DNA from 2 places in the uncultured Sneathiella sp. genome. Region 2 is predicted to be linked to the other one. Evidence: riboswitches for the same ligand, from Rfam matches in the RefSeq annotation. Region 2 holds a riboswitch; the other holds the start of a gene.

Region 1 (10,826 bases), on a different contig from region 2:
GGACTATGCGAAAACGACGCCCTACGGCGGCATTATCGCGCCCCCGTCCATCCATATCCTGCTGATGTTCGCCTGCACGACGACAGAAGACTGGATGCGTTCCCCCGGGACCATCAACGCCGGACAGAACTGGTCCTATCATGTCCCGATCCGCCCCGGCGATACCATCACCATGCGGGGAACCGCGCTTGATCGCTTCATCCGCAAGGACCGCCTGTTTGCCGTCCATGAGAACACATTCACCAACCAGCACGGCCAGGTCGTCTGCACCGGTCGCGGCCAGACCATACGTCCCGCTTGAACCGGACGGGGAAAGGAACAGCATCATGACCGCAAAAGTACAGTTCGATAAAGTAAACGAAGGGGACGTCATCACCGGCCGGGAATTCACCGTTACCCGAGACACCATCCAGGCCTTCGCCGACGCATCCCTCGACTACAACCCGCTGCATTTCGACGATAACTATATGAAGAACAAGTTCGGAAAAACGCAGTTTGACGGCGTAATCATGCATGGAATGCAGAATTTCGCGCTTATTTCACGTACATTGACGGATTGGCTGCTGCCGCGCGGCGGTTTCCACCGGCGGCTGGAAACCCGTTGGCTGAAGCCGGTACAGCTCGGCCATACCATCACACCGGTCGCCCGAATTTCGCGAAAGCGCGAGACGGAGAAGGGATACTGGCTGCTTTTCGATATCGAGGTCACCAATCAGGATGGCGATCTGGTGGCCGCCGGAAATGCCATGGCCGAATTTCCGGATATTATACCGGGCGCGGCGGCATGACGGCCTTCAACCTGTGTTTCCTCAGCCCGCGCCCATGTGGGTAAGGATGTTCACGAGCCACTGTCCGGTTCGCTGACACCCTGTTCTTTCATGACGGCGACGGCCGTCTCAAATCCCCATGCCTCAGCATCTTCAAGGGGTGAATTTCCGTCGTCAATCCGCGTCGGCCTGTGGGGGTCGGCACCACGCCGGAGGAGAAGCGTGACCGCCTCGATATCCCGCTGGGCCACGGCATAATGAAGCGGTGTCCAGTCATTGAATCCCCGCTGATGAATATCGGCGCCATGATCGAGGATCAGCGTTATCAGCTCATATTTATCGTCACGATCCGATGCGAGAAGGGTAAACAGCGGCGGAAAGCCGTCATCATCGCTATAATCGACATCCGCCCCGAGGCGCAGGAGCTCATGGATGAGGCTTTGCGGGCTCCAGCAGAAGGCATATTCCAGCGGAGTTCCGCCACAGCCAAGCTCGAATGGCTGCTCACAGTTGGGAAATCCGGACGGATGCCCGAGCAGTCGGCGCACGCCCTCAAGGTCCCCCTCCCGATAGGCCCGGTCCAGCGCCAGGGCTTTTTGATGAATATCAGACATTTTCGCCGCCTAAGGTGAAACCGTCTCGGGAAGGACCGGCGCTCCGTCCCCTGATTGCCGCGATACTACTCCTGCTCTGCCGTCGGTGGAGTATAGGTACTGGTAATCACTTCCTTCCACGCCATATCCGTCTCGAAATCCGCGGGCTTTGAAACCTTTATCCCGCGCGCCAGCAGATCTTCACAGAAAATCTCCTTGATCAGCTCCGTCGTCAGGTCATGGCTGTGATCGTCATAGGCCTCCGCTTCCGCCTCATCCTTGAAGCAATATCCCTTCCAGAGGACAGATAGACGAACAGTCCCATAATCGACAAGCGCGACTTCCTCGCCCTCATCGATGACCCGCCAGTGATTGTCAGCGGTCAGTTCAAGTTTCGCATCATGACCGAGATTGTCGTAACGGTGCTGTTCCGCTCTCGGCCCGACACTGCCGACGCGGTGGAACATATATTCGTTATCGGCCAGAACGCAGCAATTGTTATAGGGTGGCCGCTCGGTCCGGGAGGGCGCGCCCAGTCCGTCGGGCCAGTATTCAAACTCCCCGCCCTCGCCGTCATAGAACCAGGTAATTGCCGAGGCGACGGGAATCGCCCAGTCATGAAACAGGCCGGAATACCCCATCGGCGCCAACATCCAGCTCGGCACCTCCCGGTTCTGCGCGCCCCGGAAAAACGGCAGGTCCTGGTGATAGGGAAGGCCTTCCGCCGGCAGGTTCAGATTTGTCATCATCGCGACCGGGCGGATAATCTCCGCCTTGAAGGACTTCTTCGCCGCATCGATAAACCGCTGGTTATAAAAATACGGTTCTGCCCCGTCGAAGATCACGTTGCCGCCGAGAGCCCAGAAATTGCGGAACCAGCCGCCGGACGTCTCTCCCTTGGCGCGATGAACTGCGGAGAGGGTCTTATAAGGGCTTCCCTTTTTGATCAGATCGACGACGCCGTCCGGATCATCGAATGCCGGTTCAAGGCGGACAGGAGGGGCCAGAAGATGCTTGGGGCGAACAGCAAGCGAAACGGTCATGGGCTTTTCCTTTTTTACGGGTAGTATGCCATAAAGACGCCTCTCCGGTAAAGAACTGCGTCATGCCGATTTAATTATGGATAAGTGTCTATTCCGCCGGGGAAATTGTCGGTACGGCGACCTCCCGGCGGACCCGCCCCGGCAGCAGAAGGGCGGCCAGCGAGATCAAGGCGGCAACAATCGCGACAACGGCAATCACGCCGGAAAATCCTGCGCCGGATTCCAGAATATACCGCGCCGCCAGAAGGGAAAGTGCGCCGATCACCAGATTGAGCATGAGCTTCACCGCCATGACCTTCGACCGCCAAGCATCGGGCACATAGCGCGATATAACCGTATCGGTAATCGGGATCTGGCCGAAAACAAAGGCCATCGCGAGAAGGGTCGCGAAGAACAACGCATAATTCATCTGCGTCGCCATGATCCCGATCAGGATCGGCTGCGCGAGCGCAATAACAAAGAGCACCGGCTTGATACGGTAGTTGTCAATCAAACGACCGACTGCGAGCTGCGCGAAGGCCGCAATCGCATATACCAGCGCCGCCAGCAGGCCCGTCGTCGCCACATTCATCGTCACGTCCGGCATGCTGACTTCGAACATCCGCGGAATGACGAACGTCATGGTGCCAAACACAAATCCGCCCGCCGATGTCACCAGCGATATGGCGAACAGTGCCCGCTTCCAGCCCGGCATGAAGCCGACGATTTCCTTTTCCCCCGCCGCATGCACCGGCGGTTTCCCGCCGCCACGCCGGACGAAAATCATGAATCCGATGCCGATGGCAATGGCGATGGTGCCGGGAATGATGAAGGCCGCCCGCCAGTCATAATCGGCGAGAATGAACCCGGTGATCAGCGGTGCCGCCGCAACTCCCATATTCCCCCAGACACCGTTGAGACCAAGGCGCCAGCCTATTTTCCCGCCCCCTTGAACAACCATGGCAATGCCGACAGGATGATAGATGGACGCGAACAGCCCGATCGCCGCAAGGCCCACGGCAATCTGCAGCGGATCTTGCGCCAGCCCGGTGGCGATCGCCGACAGCCCGATGCCGACAAAAAAGACCACAATCATACTGTTGCGGTTCCATTTATCAGCGATATAAGCGGCAAGCGGCGCGCCCGCGCCGAACAGAACAAGCGAGGGAATGCCATAGGGAATCATCTCCGCATAGGCGCCATCTTCTGCGAGACCAAAGGAAATGCCCGCGCTAAAGGCCGCCTTGGCAAAAATCAGCATGAACAGATGGTCAACGAAATGACCGACGTTCAGGTAAGTGAAGCGTAGCTGCTGACTGGTCACTGGATTGTTCCTGTTATAGCGTCGGCCTGAGGCGGCCTTTTCCGCGCTTTATTATCATTTCAGGTTATCATAAAGGTTTTGAGGCTGTCACAGTACATTTTATGTCCTGTCACATTAGATTTTCTAACGAAATTTTTCGCATTGCATTGAGGCCGTAATTCCATAGTATGGGGGCTGCTCATCGGGGTGCCTTTCAAGGCTGAGAGACATGAGAAATGTCGACCCGTCGAACCTGATCCGGCTAGAACCGGCGGAGGGAATTGAGGCCGATTCAATCCCACAGAGTTTTCGTGCCCCTTCCCTCCGATGTGAAACGGAGGAAAAATGCGTGATAATGTGTCAGACGAACTGCTAGCGGAGATTGCCCGTCGCAGTCCTGCCGTTCACTGCCTGACCAATACGGTCGTCCAGGCACTGACGGCGAATATGCTGCTGGCCGTCGGGGCCATTCCCTCCATGTCCTCCGATATTTCCGAAGTCGCCGATTTTGTCTCGGGCGCGAATGCCCTCCTGATCAATCTCGGAACACTCGACGGGAACCGTAAATCGGCAATTGAGGCCGCGATAACCGCAGCCCAAAAGAAGGAGATTCCCTGGATTCTTGACCCGGTCCTGATCGACAGGGCGCCAGGGCGCCTCGCTTACGCAAAAGAGCTGATGACCCGTCAACCGGCACTTATTCGTGGGAATAACGGTGAAATCAGCGCCTTGAACGCGGCCCCGCATGCCCTCGCCCGGGAAACCGGCGCGATCGTCGCCGTGACCGGCGTTGAAGATCTGATCACCGATGGCGGACGCGAAAAAACCGTCACCGGCGGCCATATGCTCATGAGCCGGGTCACCGGCATCGGCTGCGCCGGCACCGCGCTTTTGGGGGCGTGCCTTGCGGCCGCAGACCCGTCGGCACGGCTTGAGGCTGTTGCCATCGGCCTGCGCCTTCTTGGTGATGCGGGAGAGAGAGCCGCAAACACATCGGGCGGCCCCGGCAGCTTCGCCGCAAATATCCTCGATGAAGTCTACAAATCAAGCCAATCCAGCCTTCAGGAAAGGAAGGAATCATGACTGAAAAATCCCTGTCCCGACGCAAATTCATAGCGGCCTCCGGCCTCGGTGTCGCGGGGGCCGGCCTGTTCAGCACCCCGGCCATCTCAAGCGGCGCCCGGCAATGGAAGATGGTGACATCATGGCCGAAAGGGGCCCCCGGCGTCGGCGTGACCGCGCAGCGCCTTGCCAACCGGATCACGACCATGAGCGGCGGCAAACTCACCGTCAAACTCTATGCCGCCGGTGAGCTCGTGCCCGCGCTCGAGGTTTTCGGCGCGGTGGGCGGCGGTACCGCCGAGCTTGGCCATACCGCCTCTTTCTTCTGGCAGGGCAAGGCAAAAGCCAGCGTCTTCTTTACGACGGTACCCTTCGGCCTGACCGCCCTCGAGCATATGGCGTGGATCAATCAGGGCGGCGGGCAGGAGCTTTGGGACAAGCTCTACCAACCCTTTGATATAAAACCATTTATGGCCGGAAATACCGGAATACAGATGGGTGGATGGTTCAAGAAAGAGCTGAACTCTCTCGATGACATGAGGGGGGTGAAAATCCGGAGTGCCGGTCTCGGCGGAGAACTGTTCGAGGCCCTCGGCGCCACATCCGTGCTGCTCCCGCCGGGGGATATCTATCCCGGCCTGCAAAACGGCCTGATCGACGCCGCGGAGTTCCTCGGCCCCTGGAGCGACCGGGCTTTCGGATTTTACAAGGCGGCCCCCTATTATTACTGGCCCTCCTTCAACAAGCCGAACGGCAGCGCCGAATGTCTGGTCAACCGCACCGCCTTTGAAGAATTGAGCGATGACCTCAAGGCAGTGGTGGCCAATGCCTGTCAGTCGGAGAATGCCTTTGGCCTGTCCGAATCCGATTGGGAAAACGCCCGCGCGCTGGACGATCTTATCGAAAACAAGAATGTAAAGGTTCGCCAGTTTCCGCCCGACCTTCTCGCACGTGCCCGGGAACTGACACCAGGGCTGATCGACAACTTTGTCTCCGGCGATGCCATGGCGGAGGAAATTCTGGCATCCTACCGGACAGCGCTCTCCCTGTCGAAGAGCTGGTCCCGGGTCAGCCGCCAGCCGTTTTTCGCCGCAAGGGACGCCTAGACACAAGCCCACCATTATGGTTAATGAACAGTTAACACTGCAACCATAGTGGTGGAATTCACCGATTTATGGGCGTGGACGTCTACCATTATGGTGCCTGAAGGGCCTGTTTCAGCCTTGACCGGACAATCCGCGCCCTTCATATTGCCCGCGATAAAATTCCGAGATCAAGCTGGAGTTCCTCATGTCTCTTCAGAACGGCCTGATTATCCTGGGTATCCTGATCGCTTTGGCCGCCGTCGCGGGATATGTGGGGCTGACCTCTTTTTACGGCTCCATTTACCGTTTCGATCAGTCCGCGGACGGCCCGGAAAAATTCGGACATGATGCTGTCAAGGAAGTCGCCTTTACCGCTGAAGACGGATCAACCATTTCCGCCTGGATCAAGCCGCCGGAGGGCGATGCGCCGGTTATCCTCTATTTCATGGGCAATTTCACATCGATCGGCCCCTCGGTATCTCGCCTGAAGCCCTTTCTGGACAAGGGGTTCGGCCTTGCTGCACTGGTTTATCGAGGGTCGAGCGGCAAGGACGGCGTCCCGTCCGAAGAGAATTTCGCCGCGGACGCCCGTGCCCTGTATGACCAGCTGGACAGCCTGCTGGGACAGGAAATCCCGCCACAACAACGACTTGCCCATGGATACAGCCTGGGAACCGGGATTGCGGTTCGTCTCGCAACGGAACGGAAAATTGCCGCCCTCACACTGGAGGCCTCATATGCGCGGTTTTGCGATTATTTCACGAACCGATACTACGGCCTGCCGTTTTGCATGATCATGACGACAGAAAGATATGATTCCATCGACCGGATAGCGGATATAAATGCCCCCCTCCTGATGCTGCACGGGGAAAAGGACGCGGCCATCCCCGTTAGTTCCGGCAAAAAGCTGTTCGCCGCCGCGCAGGAGCCGAAGGAGTTCAAGGCATACCCGGACGGAGACCATGTGAATCTCAACAAACTCGGCTATGCTGAAGACAGCCTGACATTCTATCAGACCCATATCCCCGGAAACTGGGTTAACGAGTAAGCAGCAGCTCGTTCAGGATTTTCCCGATTTCCCCGATTGTCGGATCGATCATCATGTTGAAATGGTCGCAATCGAAGGCCATAACCTCGATATTCCCGGAGACGAACTTGTCCCATCCGAGCTGTGGTCCGGCCCGCAGGAACTCCACACTGGCCTGACTGCCCTTGAACAGCAGGACATCGGCGGGGTAATCCGGCGGATGATACTGATGTTCGGCCGCCAGATAGGCCTGCGTCATGCGCTGGCCGACCAGTTCATCGGGAATATGCTCACCTTTTGCCAGATGCGCCTCAATCTGCTGCGTTTCGCGGCCCGCCGACAGGCTCCGCCATTTTCGAAGCGGCCATTTCAGGGCAAACGCCAGGCTCCAGTGACGGGCCATCCATATTTTCCCGAGTATCCCGAGGGGCTTGCCGTCAATTTCCGGCGCCAGGGTATCAAACAGGACGAGATAGCCAACCTCATGTCCGGCATTGCGAAGCTGATGCGCCATCTCGAAGGCGATCACGCCGCCGCCTGAGTATCCTGCCAGATGATAGGGCCCTTCGGGCTGTTGTTTGAGAATGGCTGCGACATAGCAGGCGGCCATTTCCTCAATTGTTTCATGTATTTCCGTCCCGCCGTCCGAGCCGAGCGCCCGCAAAGCGTAAAACGGCAGTTTCGAATCGAGATATCCGGAAAGCGAGCGGAAGTTAAGCACATTGCCGCCCGCTCCATGAACAAGATACAGCGGTTTAACGGCCTGATCGCCGGGTTTGATGCGCACAAGCGGCGACCATTCCCCGTCCGCAGCCGCAGTATCGGCGGGCGCGGTATCGACCGCGGACGTCACCACCAGATTACCCTTGGTGATAACGACATCCGACAAGAGGCGCAGGGTCGGCGCCTGGAACAGGGTGGCAAGCGGCAGGTCCGTTCCATACTCTTTTCGGATTTTGGCGAACAAGCGCACCGCCGCCAGAGAATGACCGCCAAGATCGAAGAAATCCGCGTCCGGCTCCGGCTGGCCGACGCCCAGAAGGTCTGACCAGAACCCCGCCATCTTCTCTTCGATACTGTTTGCGTAATCGCCACCGGGTGCGCCGCCATCCTTGTCCGGACGTTCCGTCTTTTTCTTGCGCTGAACCCCGATACGGGCCATTTCCCGGCTGATATCGGACATGGAAGTCGGCGAAATCACCATCGAACGCGCATCGGACTCCAGCATGCGGCTGAAAACAGCTGGGGCGTCCTGTGCCCCGATGCCTTGCGCAATCATGATATCGACCAGCTGTTCAGGCGCCGATTCAAGATCGAACGTCGTTCCCTCAACCCGGCTGAGCGCAAACCCTTCCATTACCATCAGGGGATTGTTCTTTTCATCCAGGAACAGCACGTCAAAGCTGGCAAACCGGCCCGGCGTTTCGGCAACCATCCGGGCGCGGGTGATGAAACGCTGCGGCAACGGCGCGAAAATACGAATGCGGTCCACGGACATCGGCGCATAAAACGCGCCTTCCTTGCCGACATCCGACAAAAGGTTCAGCCCGATCGTCGCCGCCGTATCCGTAAGCCCCGGATGCGCCGCATAAGTCTCCAGATCCGGGATAAATGTATCCGCAAGGGCGAAATTACCCTCAACTTCGCCGTCGCCAAGGCGGATTTCACCGACATTGTCCCAGCGCGGACCGAAATCAATCAGTTCCGCCTGCGAATCATGGCCGCTGCTATCCGAAACGGACATAGCCGACAGCGTTTGCAGGGCGCGCGGGATCTTGCGGTCATTCAATCGCTTGAAAACAAGCCGGGCGCGGCAATGCTCGGTCATCGGCCCCTCGGGCGTGAGGGCGCTTTGTACCTGGAACTCATAGCCCTGCTCAATTGGCGTCAGCGTAATGGTAACGCGGGCGCGCACTCCTTCCGGAAACACCATCGGGCTCAGAAGCGACAGGGACTGCAACTCCCATTTCCGGTTCGATGCCGCGGCCAGCATGGCCGCGCGGGCAATCTCGATATAGGCCGTTCCCGGCAACACCGGAATGCCGCCGACCACATGCTCGCTCAGCACCCAGAGCTCAGCGGGATCATAATAGGAGGTAAAGGAAATGACGCCGCCGTCATCCTTTTCAAGCGGCCCGAGAAGCGGATGAACGCCTTCCGCGCTCTCTTCCTTTGTGCGATAGGCGCGCGCCGCCATGCCGATATCCCGCCAGACACCCCATGAAATTGCCAGACCATCGGCGCGGGAGGCGGCCAGAGACTCAAGATAACTGTTCGCCGCCACATAATCGACCTGTCCCGGCGGTGCCGTCACCACGGAGGTGGATGAGAAGACGGCAAAAAAGTCGAGGCTTCCCTCGGGCAGCAGGGCCGCAAGGTTTCCGCCGCCGGTTACCTTCGCCGACAGCACGCGATGCGTATCGTCGAGGCTTTTGCCGAGCATCGGGGCATCATCCATGATCCCGGCGCCATGGAACACACCGTCAATGCCGCCAAACTGCGCCTTGACCTCATCAAGTGCGGCGGCGAGTGCGGATTTATCGGTGACGTCAGCGCTGAGCACGAGGACTTTTCCACCTGCTTCCTCAATCTCCCGGATCGCGTTAACAGCCCCCCCAACGGGTGATGCGGGCGTTGTTTTCAGGATAGTGTCCCATTCACCGCGCGCCGGAAAAGCGGAGCGGCCAATCAGGGCGAGCTGTGCCTTTGCCGTCCCGCCGAGATAGCGGGCAAGGGCAAGTCCTATGCCGCCGATACCGCCCGTAATCACATAACGTCCGCCGTCCTTGATCCGTTTCGGAAGCGCCGTCGGCGCGGCCACGGAAAGCGGCGCCAGTTTCTGGGCATAGCGTTTTCGACCCCGGAGGGCGATGCAGTCATCCGATGTGTCCCCGTCATGCTCATCAAGGATTGCCTTGCCCGACCATGCCGGATCTTCCTTCGCCTCAAGATCGATATATTGCGCCATCAATCCGGAAATTTCCCGCGGCGCAACCCGCACCGGGCCGAGCAATGTGCCGAGCGCCGGATAGGAGACCGGCTCTCCCGCAACGGAAAAACCACCGCTTCCGACAAAGGTCAGGCGAACATCCTCCGTCGGATCGGCGGACTGAATTGCCCGCGCGAGACAGAAGGCGCTGTCAAACAACCCCTTTTGCCCGTCCGCGGCGGAGGCCATGGGCCAGCAATGAAGGATATTGGCCGGGACTTCCTTGAATTCGGCAAGAAGGGCGTCGTAATCCTCGGCAACATCGGGGGCGAGACGGTAGTCATCTCCCTCGCGGACAAAGCCATCGCCGGGCCGGACGAGCGTGACCTTCTCGCGCCGCGCCTCAAGCGCGGTCACCAGCGCATCGGAAACGGGATCGCCGCCATGGAACAGAAGCCAGCTGCCGCCATGTTTCGGCTCTGCAGGTGGAACCGGCGCAAGGTCCCAGCGTTTCGCGACGTACCAGTCATCGGGATTTTCCTTCCGGGTGAGCTGGATGGCGGTTTCTTCCGGCGTATCCCCAGTCTCCGACTGACGGCCGGTGCCCGGCTCGATCCAGTGGCGATCCTTGGCAAAGGCGTAGGTCGGCAGGGACACGCGGCGCCCGCCCGCCCCCGGCAGTTTATCCCAATCCAGCTCTCCGCCGACGGCCCAGATATTTCCCGCGGCGACAAGCGCCAGCGCCATATCATCATCGACCTCTTTCGGTGGACGACCGGAGGAAATCACGGCGAGCGGTTCATTCTCGCCCGGGTTCATTTCGGCAAGCGGACCGAGCGTATGGCCGGGACCGACTTCCAGAAGAATCTGGCCCGGCTTTTTCAGGACGGTTTCCACCGTATCGGCGAAGCGGACAGTATGGCGCAAGTGGCGCACCCAGTAATCGATGGTGGAAAAGTCCCCGTCCTGTCCCCAGTCACCGCGCAGGCTGGATACGAAGGGAATCTCCGGTGATTTCAGGCTGATGCCGTCAATTCC
Region 2 (10,826 bases):
AAGCTGAACGTTAATGCGTAGTTGGGCAGCGCAAATATTATGATGTTTCTGATGATATCGGCCATAACGGATGCCCGGCGATCCCCAAACTTTGCCATCAGGTTTCTGTTTTTCGGATGAGTAGCAGTCCCGCAAGCAGCAATCCACAGAAACAGTTGGCGACCCCGGCACGACTCGAACGTGCGACCTATTGATTAGAAGTCAATTGCTCTATCCAGCTGAGCTACGGGGCCGTTATTCTGCTAAATTCGATCTGTCGCTAGCCGCGAACCCGGGTATAGGCGAAGTTTTCCGCATAGGCCTTAAGATGAAGGCGGCGCTTCTTGGCTTCAAAAACCGTGTAGGGTATATTGTTCAACTCGCAAAAAGCGATGGCACTTTCCTTGTCGTCAAAATCGACTATCACCTGCGAATTCATGTCCCGTGACCCGGTCCATCCCATCAGCGGTTCAATATATCTCGCTTCGGAAGGTGCATATTCAAGCCGCCAGTGCTTGGTCCCCTTGCGGCCCGACTGCATGGCGTTTTTCGCCGGTTGGAAAATTCTCGCCTTCATTGTCATCGCTCAACTACTCTCCAGTATGGCTGAAGACTTCAGCAGGCACATAGTCCAGTTCGCCAAAGCCCGGCGCTTCCCAGTAAAGCTCCAATGTCGCAGTGTTCTTCTTTTCGAAATATTTGATATGGACCGGATACCAGCCCGGCTCCGAAATCTCAACAATTATTTCATCGGAAAAGCGATCGGCATGAACATCCGGATCCTCATAGATCAGCCTGTCACCAATCGAGACCCAGACACCGTCATTTGAGTGCACCATAAAGACATAACGGCCGGGCTGTTCCAACTTGATGAATCCCTTGATAATCGCTCCAACCATATCGTTGCTTTTCGCCGTCAAGACATTCCCTTGACCCACCTGATAATTCAGCATCGGAATGGGCTCACCCGGCTGGCCATCCATATAGCCCATGTTCTCTTCAAGCTCTTTAATGCTGTCGACCTTCACCCCGTAATAGGTGACCGCGAGGCCCGGCTTGAGGTTGGCGGCATCTGGTTGCGGCGAGGCCGGCTTGAGATCGGCAAATGTTTCCGCCTGCGCGAAAGCAGGTACCATAAAAAGGCCCAGCAGAAGAATGGCGACGCGCGCCTGCTGTATAACCAGCTTTTGCATAACACTCTCGTTCATCTGCCCGTCACCTCCTCAATTGTAAATCTTTATAATATTCTATTGAAAATTTACCTGACGGCAACGGAAAGCGCAACAACCCGACATTCTTCATAAAATCGTCACGCATTTTTTGCCTGAAATCATAAAAAAACCCTGCAAATCATTGATTTACAGGGTTTTAGATATGGTCGGGGCGGCAAGATTCGAACTTGCGACCTCTCGCTCCCAAAGCGAGCGCACTACCAGGCTGTGCTACGCCCCGTTCGGTGAAAGGATCATCTATACTAACAACGCCCCGCTCGCAAGTCAGAATTAAGAATTTTTCTAAGACCCAGCATGAACGTAATGGAATATAGCGTCGGCTTTGAACAGTACTTTGCCACGTGCCCTCAACTCACCACGGACGAAGACGACCGTTCGTGTGCTTCGAATCACCTCGACGTCGGATTCCACCCAGTCTCCTTCGCGCGCCGGTGAGAGGAACTCGGAGTTCATCTTGATTGTCACACAATGCCGGCCGGTTTCATGACGTACAGAGGCCGCAAGCGCAGCGTCGGCGAACGTCATCATCATTCCGCCATGCACCACCCTGATGCTGTTGAGATGACGTTCCTCCACCCGGAAAGCCCGGATCAATTTGCCGTCGTTTGTAATCTTCTCATAGAAGGGGCCGTTGATGTTCGTGAAAGGCGCTGCTCTTTCAACAATCTCAAATCCATCGGGAACGGGACGGGTTCCGGTTGTGTTGTTATTCATTGTTTGTCCGGTGGTTACTGATTTTCAAAAATGGGATGATACAGAACATCCCCGATCTTAACAGAGTTTTCGTGAGCAAATCCGCCGTTCAGTTCAAGAACCGCCCGGGCCGCCCCTTCGAATGTAACGACATCCAGGGAATGAGGAACTGCTTTGTCCTTGATATAGAGAATTTTTCCGGATGCATCCACAAAGAACATATCGAGTGAAATTTCCGTATCTTTCATCCACATCGTAATCTTCCGGGTTTCCCCGAAGTCAAAAAGCATCCCCTGCATTGGCGGCAGGGTGGGACGATGCATCAACCCTTTACTCCGCTCCGCGGGATCATCCGCGACTTCAACATCCAGGAGAATGCTCCGCTCCGCGGTTTTTAGGATGAGGCGTTCGGTCTCAGAGACTGTTTCAGCGTGAGGCGCCGATATCGCCGCATAAAACAGCAATAAAATCAATCCAGTCAGGATAAATATGAAACCATTACGCGAACTGGTGAGCGGTGTCATTCGACCGAAGAATTCCTTGTCTGCAAACATATTTTCTTTATAGTAGGGGCTCCTCGGGGGGAGCCAGTTTGGCTGAGAGGTTCCGATACGCGGAACGACCCCGAATACCTGATCAGGTTAATACCTGCGTAGGAACGAGAGGTCAATGGAACCGGAACGCCCAGACATTTTATCTATGCCGAAGCCGATGAACGTCGCATCAGGCGATCTGTCGCCTGTCGGTGTGACGCTGACCCTCGACCGTCTCGAATTTGATGGGCAGTTGATCCTCGGTGATCTTAAGCTGATACTGGAACCCGGCAAAATTACCTGTCTGCTGGGTCCCAGCGGGGTCGGCAAGAGCAGTATTCTCAAAGTTCTTGCCGGATTTATTCCGCTGCCCGGGCAAAGCCGTATAACGGTCAGCGACAATGACCCCCTGGCCGGGCGCCTGTCTTATATGGATCAGCAGGACCTGCTCCTGCCATGGGCAACCGTACAGGAAAACCTGCTGATCGGTGATCGGCTAAGGGGAAACCCGCCAAATATCGAACGCGCCCGCCACCTCCTTGATCATGTGGGGCTTGCGGATCGACAGGACGCCCTTCCTGCGACCCTTTCCGGCGGTATGCGCCAGCGCGTTGCTCTGGCCCGGACATTGATGGAGGGAGCGCCGATCGTGCTGATGGACGAACCATTTTCCGCGCTCGATGCCATTACAAAGTTACGGCTCCAAGATCTGGCGGCGGACATGCTGAACGGCAAGACGGTCCTGCTCATCACCCATGACCCGCTGGAGGCCTTGCGCATTGGCCATGTTATACATGTTCTCTCCAGTGTCCCGGCCACCCTATCCTCACCACTGGCTCCAGAAGGATCCATTCCACGCAATCCGACTGACGACACGCTCAAGCATCACTACTCCGAAATTATGGCGCAACTTGCGGCTTCCGGGCGGTTGTCATGAAAATTTTTCGTATGCTGATTACCATAGCCGGACTGCTTCTCCTTTGGGCTGCGATTGCCGCGCTTCTTGATCTGCCGAAATTCATACTCCCTTCGCCGCTGATCGTGATGGAGGCGCTTGTCCGTCATGCCGGGTTGATTGCGGAGAACGCAATCACCACGGCCACGGAAATTCTATTGGGCCTTATCCTTGGGGTTATGTTCGGGATGATATCTGCTCTCATGATTTCCGCCTATCAACCTGTAAAGCAATGGGTTTTTCCGCTGCTGATTGCAAGTCAGGCGATCCCTGTCTTCGCGATAGCACCGCTGCTCGTGCTGTGGCTGGGGTATGGTATTGCCCCGAAAGTGGTGATGAGCCTGCTCATCATATATTTTCCGGTAACCGTCGGATTTCTGGACGGCCTTAACCGGACGGACCCCGCATGGCTGAATCTTGCCACACTACTACAGAAGTCAGGCCATAAAGGCCGCCTTGGAGACCTTGTCCGCCTCTATCGCTATATCAAGATTCCGTACGCCCTTCCCTCACTCGCCTCCGGCATCCGGGTTGCGGCGGCAGTTGCCCCGATCGGTGCCGTGGTTGGTGAGTGGGTCGGCGCCTCTTCCGGTCTCGGTTACCTGATGCTCCATGCGAATGCCCGTGTCCAGACGGACCTGATGTTCGCCAGCCTGCTGGTCCTGACCCTCATGGCACTTCTTCTTTATTACCTGATCGATCATGGCCTCCGGCGCGCTTTGCCCTGGCTTTCAGATCAGGACGACACTGTCACCCAAAAATGGAGTTAGTAAATGAAAAGAATATTCCTCCCCCTGTTGATCGTTCTTGCGATCCAGAGCACCACGGCGAGCGCCGCGGAAAAACTGACCGTGCTGCTGGACTGGTTCGTCAATCCAGACCATGCCCCTCTGATCGTTGCCGATGAAAAGGGTATTTTTGAAAAGCATGGGCTTGATGTCGAGATGATCGCTCCTGCGGATCCAAATGACCCGCCAAAACTGGTTGCGGCCGGTAAGGCGGATCTGGCGATCTCCTATCAGCCCCAGCTTCATATGCAGGTGGCAGAAGGGCTGCCGCTCAAACGGATTGCAACCCTCGTGGCGACGCCACTGAACAGCCTCGTGGTTCTTGAAGATGGTCCGATAAAGTCACTCGCCGATCTCAAAGGGAAAAAAGTCGGCTATTCCATCGGCGGATTTGAAACGGCGCTCCTGAATGCCATGCTGGCCCCTCATGATATCTCACCGTCCGACCTCACCCTCATCAATGTGAACTTCTCGCTTTCCCCCAGCCTTTTGTCCGGACAGGTAGATGCCGTCATCGGCGCCTTTCGGAACTTCGAACTCAACCAGATGGATATCGAAGGATATCCCGGACGGGCTTTCTACCCTGAGGAAGAGGGTGTGCCAGCATACGATGAGCTTATCGTTGTCGCCAATTCAGCAAAGCTGGATGATCCAAGACTGATCCCGTTTGTCGAGGCACTGGAGGAAGCGACGCAGTATTTGATCAACCACCCGAAGGAAAGCTGGGAGCTGTTCATCAAGAATCATCAAGAGCTGGATGACGAGCTCAACCGGCGGGCATGGAGTGCAACCCTGCCCCGCTTCGCACTACGACCCGGCGCCCTGGATACAGGCCGGTATGATCGCTTCGCAAAGTTTATGAAAAAGCAGGGCCTGATCGAGACGATCAAGCCCGTGGCAGACTATGCCACCGCCCTGCAATAGGCTGTGAATTAAGAGAAATAACAGACATTTACGTCCGGAATATTAATTTATTCCGGACGCTGGATTTCTGCGACTTGCGGCCCCTTTGCACTATCGCCGATCCGCACAATCATCCTCTGGCCCGCCTGAACGGGCAAAGCCCCTTCTCGGCGTAGAGTTTCCATATGCACGAAGATATCCTGTGTGCCGTCTCCGCGCGTCAGGAAGCCATACCCCTTGACCGGATCGAACCATTTCACTTCAACCTCGACAAAGTCACCTTGCGGCTGCACCGCAGGATGGTTGGTGACATTGTTCTTTTCCGGCACCCGCGGCTCGAAAGGAACGGCCGTCGACGTGTCAATATCAAGAACCTTTATTGCCTGAAGCCCTTTCGAGCGACGCACGACAATACAGGTTACGCTTACACCTTCCGCCACATACTCATGACCGGCCTCGCGCAGACAAGAAAGATGGAGAAAAATATCGCCCGGCTCATTATTCGGCGTCAAAAAGCCAAAACCCTTGACCGTGTTGAACCATTTAACACGTCCTGTCATTTCAAAGGTTGTTTCCGGGGACTCGATCGATTTTGTCTCTTCCTGCTTACTCCGTAATTGTTCAATTTTGGCTGTCATATATTACTCCCGAACTTGGCGATCGTCCTGTATCGTCTCGCCAGACAGGGAGTTTAACACATTTTTAAGGAAACTTTCAATATTCGAATTGGTTGAATACTTGCCGCCTGTTTCCGGTAACATGGTATGACAAAAGCAGTATTTCGCGCCCCAAAAAATGATCGCGACACATTACCGCATGGATGTTACTTGCAGCAGGCAAAATCCCGTGGCATATACGGGGAAAGAGTCAGGGATCAGCCATAAATTTTGCTCCCTATAATTTTAACAGATGCCGACGACAGGGATTGCAGGACTTTGTTAAAAACCCTTAGTTTGTTTCTCGTGCTAATGGCGGTCTGGCTATTGCTGTCGGGAATCTACACTCCTCTAATCACCGGATTTGGCGTCGGCTCCTGCCTGTTGTCTGCCCTCATCGCTTATCGCATGGATGTCGTCGATCGTGAGGGACATCCACTCCATCTGGGACCCCGCATCATCACATATTGGGCATGGCTCTTTGTCGAGATATTCAAGGCGAATATCGATGTGGCAAAATGCGTTCTCTTTCCGCGAAAATATTTACGGCCCAGCATGTTCACAGTCACCGCCACTCAGAAATCCGATCTCGGCCGTGTCATTTATGCCAATTCTATCACGCTGACGCCGGGAACGGTGACGGTGGATCTTGATGGCGACCAGGTCATGGTCCATTCCATGACCGAGGTTTCAGCGGAAGGGATCAAAAGCGGCGACATGGACCGCCGGGTCACCAAAGTCATGGAGGAAGCATGACGATTTACGCCATTGCCGCGATCGCCATTCTTGTCAGTATTGCCCTTGCCCTCACCCGCGCAATCATCGGTCCGACCTCTTATGACCGTATTCTTTCCGTGAATGCCATCGGAACAAAAACAGTCTTGCTGATCGGCGTGATGGGTTTTTTGGGGGGACGGCCGGACTTTCTTGACCTTGCACTGGTATACGCCCTCGTCAATTTCATTGGTACGCTGGCTGTTCTGAAATATTTCAAGTTCGGCACCCTCCGTGGCACCCTCTCCAAACCGAGGGATAACGCATAATGGAACTGGTCCTCGATATAGCCACATGGATTCTGCTGCTGGCGGGGAGTGTATTGCTCCTGATCACCGGATATGGCCTGCTGCGTCTGCCAGACCTTTATACGCGTATTCATGCCGGAGGCATGGCCGACACGCTTGCCACATTCCTGATATTTATCGGTCTTGCCTTGCAAAGCGGCTTTACGCTTGTAACCGCCAAACTGCTGCTCGTCCTTGTCTTTGTCTTCTTCACCAGCCCAACATCGTCATACGCGCTTGCGCAAGCGAGTTTCGTTGCGGGCCTGAAGCCAAAACTGGACGGCTTCGGCCCAGCGAAAAAGACAGATGAAGACGCATAATCATTTACAGAAAGCCGAGAGGGAGACAAGACCATCGCTGCCTTTGTAGATATTTTCCTGATGCTGTTGCTGATTGCAGGAACAATGACAGTCCTGATGGTGCGCAACCTGTTTGTCGCGACCATGCTTCTCGGCATCGTCAGTTTTACGATGGCACTGATTTTCGTCAGTCTTGATGCGGTCGATGTTGCCTTTACCGAAGCGGCGGTCGGCGCCGGTATCAGTACCGTTCTCTACATCGGCACCCTTGCACTTGTCGGATCGCAGGAGAAGGAGCGTCCGAAACTCGCATTGGGTCCCCTCGTCATCTGTGTTCTGGTCGGCGCGGTCCTCTACTACGCGACATATGAAATGCCCGAGTTCGGCCATCCGGAGAATCCGGTCCAGACCCATGTGTCACCCCGGTATGTTCAGGAAAGCCCGACGGAGATCGGCATACCGAATATGGTGACCTCCGTTCTCGCAAGCTATCGCGGCTACGATACTTTTGGTGAGGTAACCGTGATTTTCACGGCCGGGATCGGCGTTCTTCTGATCCTGCGCCAGCGCCGCCGGAAACGCTCCGAGGCAGAAAAGGACGCAAAGGACACTCCGCTTGATGAAAATCGCAACGGTCAGGGAAGCAGCCTGAGCGGACTTGGAAGCGCCCATGATCTGGTGCCCCATGTCATCGCCAAATTATTGATCCCCTTCATCTTTGTTTTCGGGCTTTATGTCCAGTTTCATGGCGATTTTGGACCCGGCGGCGGCTTTCAGGCCGGGGTGATTTTCGCCGCCGGCATCATCCTGTACGCCCTTGTCTTCAGCCTTGATCTGGCACGGGCCGTTATCAGTGAAAAAGCCATTCTGTTCCTGATCTCTGCAGGCGTCGTGCTCTACGGGGGGGTCGGTATCGTCAGCATGATGCTGGGTGGCAATTTCCTGGATTACAATGTGCTTGCCTCCGATCCAATCGCGGGTCAGCATATCGGCATCCTGCTGGTGGAACTTGGCGTCGGCATTACGGTAACGGCAGCGATGCTGGCCATTTTCTATGCTTTCGTCGGTCGCGCGGACCTGATTGAGGAAGCCGCGCAGCGGGGAGAAAACTGATGTCCTTTGGTTTCTTCAACTATTGGGTTTTCATCATCCTGCTGATGATCGGCCTCTATACGGTGATGAGCCGGAGCAACCTCGTTAAGAAAATGATCGGCCTATCGCTGTTCCAGATTTCCGTTTTCCTTTTCTATATCAGCATGGGAAAGATATCCGGCGGCACCGCGCCCATTGTTATCAGCGGGTCTCTTGATACGGCGGAGGCCATTTATTCGAATCCGCTACCTCATGTCCTGATCCTGACCGCTATTGTGGTCGGCATTGCGACGACGGCTCTTGGCCTTTCTCTGGTGGTCCGGATCAAGGAATCATTTGGCACCATTGAAGAAGACGACATCCTCGAAATGGAGGATGGCGCCTGACATGATATCTCTGAGTTCCCAGTTTCCAATTCTGGTCGCCCTTGCGCCTTTGATGGCCGCCCCCTTCTGCGCCCTGTTTCGCGGCAACACGCTGCCCTGGGCCCTGACAACGATTATCAGTGCCTTCAGTTTCTATGTCAGCCTGTCACTACTGTTTTCCGTCGTCGCCTCCGGTCCCATCTCCTACGAGCTGGGCGGCTGGGCACCGCCATGGGGGATTGAGTATGTCGTCGACCCGCTGAGCGGCTTCATGCTCGTTCTGATCAGCGGGATCAGTACGGGGGTCCTGCTCTTTGCCCGGGACAGCATTACGAAGGAAGTGCCTGCGCATCAACTTGGCCTGTTCTTTGCTGCCTATCTGCTTTCCCTCACCGGCATGCTTGGTATCTGCATTACCGGCGATGCCTTCAATATTTTCGTTTTTCTGGAAATCATGTCGCTGTCCTCCTATGCGCTCATCGCCATGGGCGAACGGGCGGACCGCCGCGCCCTCACCGCGGCTTTCCAGTATCTGATAATCGGCACTGTCGGCGCGACATTCTACCTGATAGGTGTCGGCCTCATCTACATGATGACGGGAACGCTCAACATTGCGGATATCGCCTCACGCTTTCCCGAAATCGAAGGCACGCGGCCCATCCTCGCCGGGGTGGGCTTCATCATTGTCGGCATTTGTATCAAGCTGGCGCTGTTCCCGATGCATGTCTGGCTGCCCAACAGCTATACCTATGCGCCGACTATCATAACGGCCTTCTTTGCGGGAACGGCAACCAAGGTGTCGGTTTATCTTCTGATCCGCTTCATTTTCACCGTCTTCGGTCCCGAATACAGCTTTGCCGGACTGGGCCTGACGGACGTTCTGATGCCGCTCGCCATCCTCGGGTTCCTGTCAATGTCGGCCGTCGCGATCTTTCAGACGAACTTGAAGCGTCTCCTGGCCTATTCGAGTGTGGCCCAGCTTGGATATATGGTTCTTGGTATCGCCTTGGCGAGCGAGGCGGGCCTGACCGCATCGATCGTCCATATCTTCAATCATGCGGTGGTAAAGACGGGTCTGTTCCTGTCCGTCGGATGCATGTTCTATGTCGTCGGCTCGACCTACCTTAAGGATTTGCACGGGGTCGGCAGGCGCATGCCCTTGACGACCTTCGGCTTCGCCCTCGGCGGTCTGGGGTTGATCGGCGTCCCGCTTACCCCCGGCTTTATCAGCAAATGGTATCTGGTTGTTGCAGTCCTCGAAAAAGGCTCATACTTCGGCTATGCCCTTGTTGCTGCGCTGATGGTGTCAAGCCTGCTGGCTGTGATCTATATCTGGCGTGTGGTGGAGGTTGCCTATTTCCGCCCGCCACCCGAGGGAACGGAGACGCGGGAGGCGCCGCTCTCCCTGCTCATCCCGACATGGATTTTCATTCTCGGCAGTTTCTATTTCGGTATTGAAACCAGCTTCAACGTCGGCTTTGCCAAGACCATTGCGAGTTTCCTGATGGGGGGCGCATAAATCATGTTCACCCTGGAAACCCATGTCATTCTGGCCCTGATTATCCCGCTCCTCGGTGCGGTCGGGATTGCCATTGCCTCCGCCGCACCCAATATCCGCGAGACCGTCACACTGGTCACCTCGGTTCTGCTCTGCCTCAATGTTTTCAGTATCCTGCCGGGCGTGATGAACGGCATCGAACCTGTTGTGGTCCTTGTCCAGTTAATGCCGGAGATTGGCCTGACCCTCAAGGTCGAGCCGCTGGGGATGACCTTCGCCGCGGTCGCATCCTCCCTCTGGATCATCAATTCGATCTATTCGATCGGCTATATGCGCGGAAACAATGAGCCCCGGCAGACCGGCTTCTACGTCTGTTTCGCCATCGCCATTGCCGCAACGATGGGTGTAGCCTTCTCGGCCAACCTGCTGACCTTATTCGTTTTCTACGAAGTGCTGACGCTATCGACCTATCCGCTGGTCACACACAAGAAAAATGCGGAGGCATTGAAAGGCGGCCGGATCTATCTCGGCATCCTGATCGGCACCTCCATCGGGCTTTTTCTGCCGGCGATCATCTGGACCTGGACTCTCGCCGGTACCGTCGATTTCGTCAAAGGCGGCATTCTTGATGGCCATGCCAGCGCCGGGGTCACAGGCGTACTGCTGTTCCTCTTCATGTATGGTATCGGCAAGGCCGCCTTGATGCCGATCCACCGCTGGCTCCCGGCGGCTATGGTTGCCCCCACACCGGTGAGTGCCCTGCTGCATGCGG

Evidence for each region. Region 2 has a riboswitch for thiamine pyrophosphate ahead of AAC599_RS07210 (ABC transporter ATP-binding protein). Riboswitches for the same ligand answer to the same signal wherever they lie in the genome.
Region 1: another riboswitch for thiamine pyrophosphate. It lies ahead of AAC599_RS00925 (hydroxyethylthiazole kinase); the one in region 2 lies ahead of AAC599_RS07210 (ABC transporter ATP-binding protein).

Annotation. Positions count from the first base shown of each region.
Region 1 covers NZ_CAXBKA010000001.1:175,960-186,785, forward strand. The annotation lists gene AAC599_RS00900 (MaoC family dehydratase) at 1-301, shown strand, start outside; gene AAC599_RS00905 (MaoC family dehydratase) at 327-788, shown strand; gene AAC599_RS00910 (ankyrin repeat domain-containing protein) at 839-1,381, opposite strand; gene AAC599_RS00915 (hypothetical protein) at 1,447-2,403, opposite strand; gene AAC599_RS00920 (MFS transporter) at 2,492-3,706, opposite strand; TPP riboswitch at 3,879-3,983, shown strand; gene AAC599_RS00925 (hydroxyethylthiazole kinase) at 4,031-4,768, shown strand; gene AAC599_RS00930 (TRAP transporter substrate-binding protein) at 4,765-5,853, shown strand; gene AAC599_RS00935 (hypothetical protein) at 6,038-6,880, shown strand; gene AAC599_RS00940 (SDR family NAD(P)-dependent oxidoreductase) at 6,870-10,826, opposite strand, start outside.
Region 2 covers NZ_CAXBKA010000003.1:43,655-54,480, forward strand. The annotation lists tRNA gene AAC599_RS07180 (tRNA-Arg) at 157-233, opposite strand; gene AAC599_RS07185 (ETC complex I subunit) at 260-562, opposite strand; gene AAC599_RS07190 (PA14 domain-containing protein) at 570-1,187, opposite strand; tRNA gene AAC599_RS07195 (tRNA-Pro) at 1,355-1,431, opposite strand; gene AAC599_RS07200 (PaaI family thioesterase) at 1,494-1,925, opposite strand; gene AAC599_RS07205 (DUF192 domain-containing protein) at 1,940-2,428, opposite strand; TPP riboswitch at 2,475-2,580, shown strand; gene AAC599_RS07210 (ABC transporter ATP-binding protein) at 2,574-3,374, shown strand; gene AAC599_RS07215 (ABC transporter permease) at 3,371-4,162, shown strand; gene AAC599_RS07220 (ABC transporter substrate-binding protein) at 4,166-5,104, shown strand; gene AAC599_RS07225 (cold shock domain-containing protein) at 5,152-5,721, opposite strand; gene AAC599_RS07230 (Na+/H+ antiporter subunit E) at 6,019-6,495, shown strand; gene AAC599_RS07235 (monovalent cation/H+ antiporter complex subunit F) at 6,492-6,782, shown strand; gene mnhG (monovalent cation/H(+) antiporter subunit G) at 6,782-7,120, shown strand; gene AAC599_RS07245 (DUF4040 domain-containing protein) at 7,172-8,212, shown strand; gene AAC599_RS07250 (cation:proton antiporter subunit C) at 8,212-8,577, shown strand; gene AAC599_RS07255 (monovalent cation/H+ antiporter subunit D family protein) at 8,579-10,075, shown strand; gene AAC599_RS07260 (monovalent cation/H+ antiporter subunit D family protein) at 10,079-10,826, shown strand, end outside.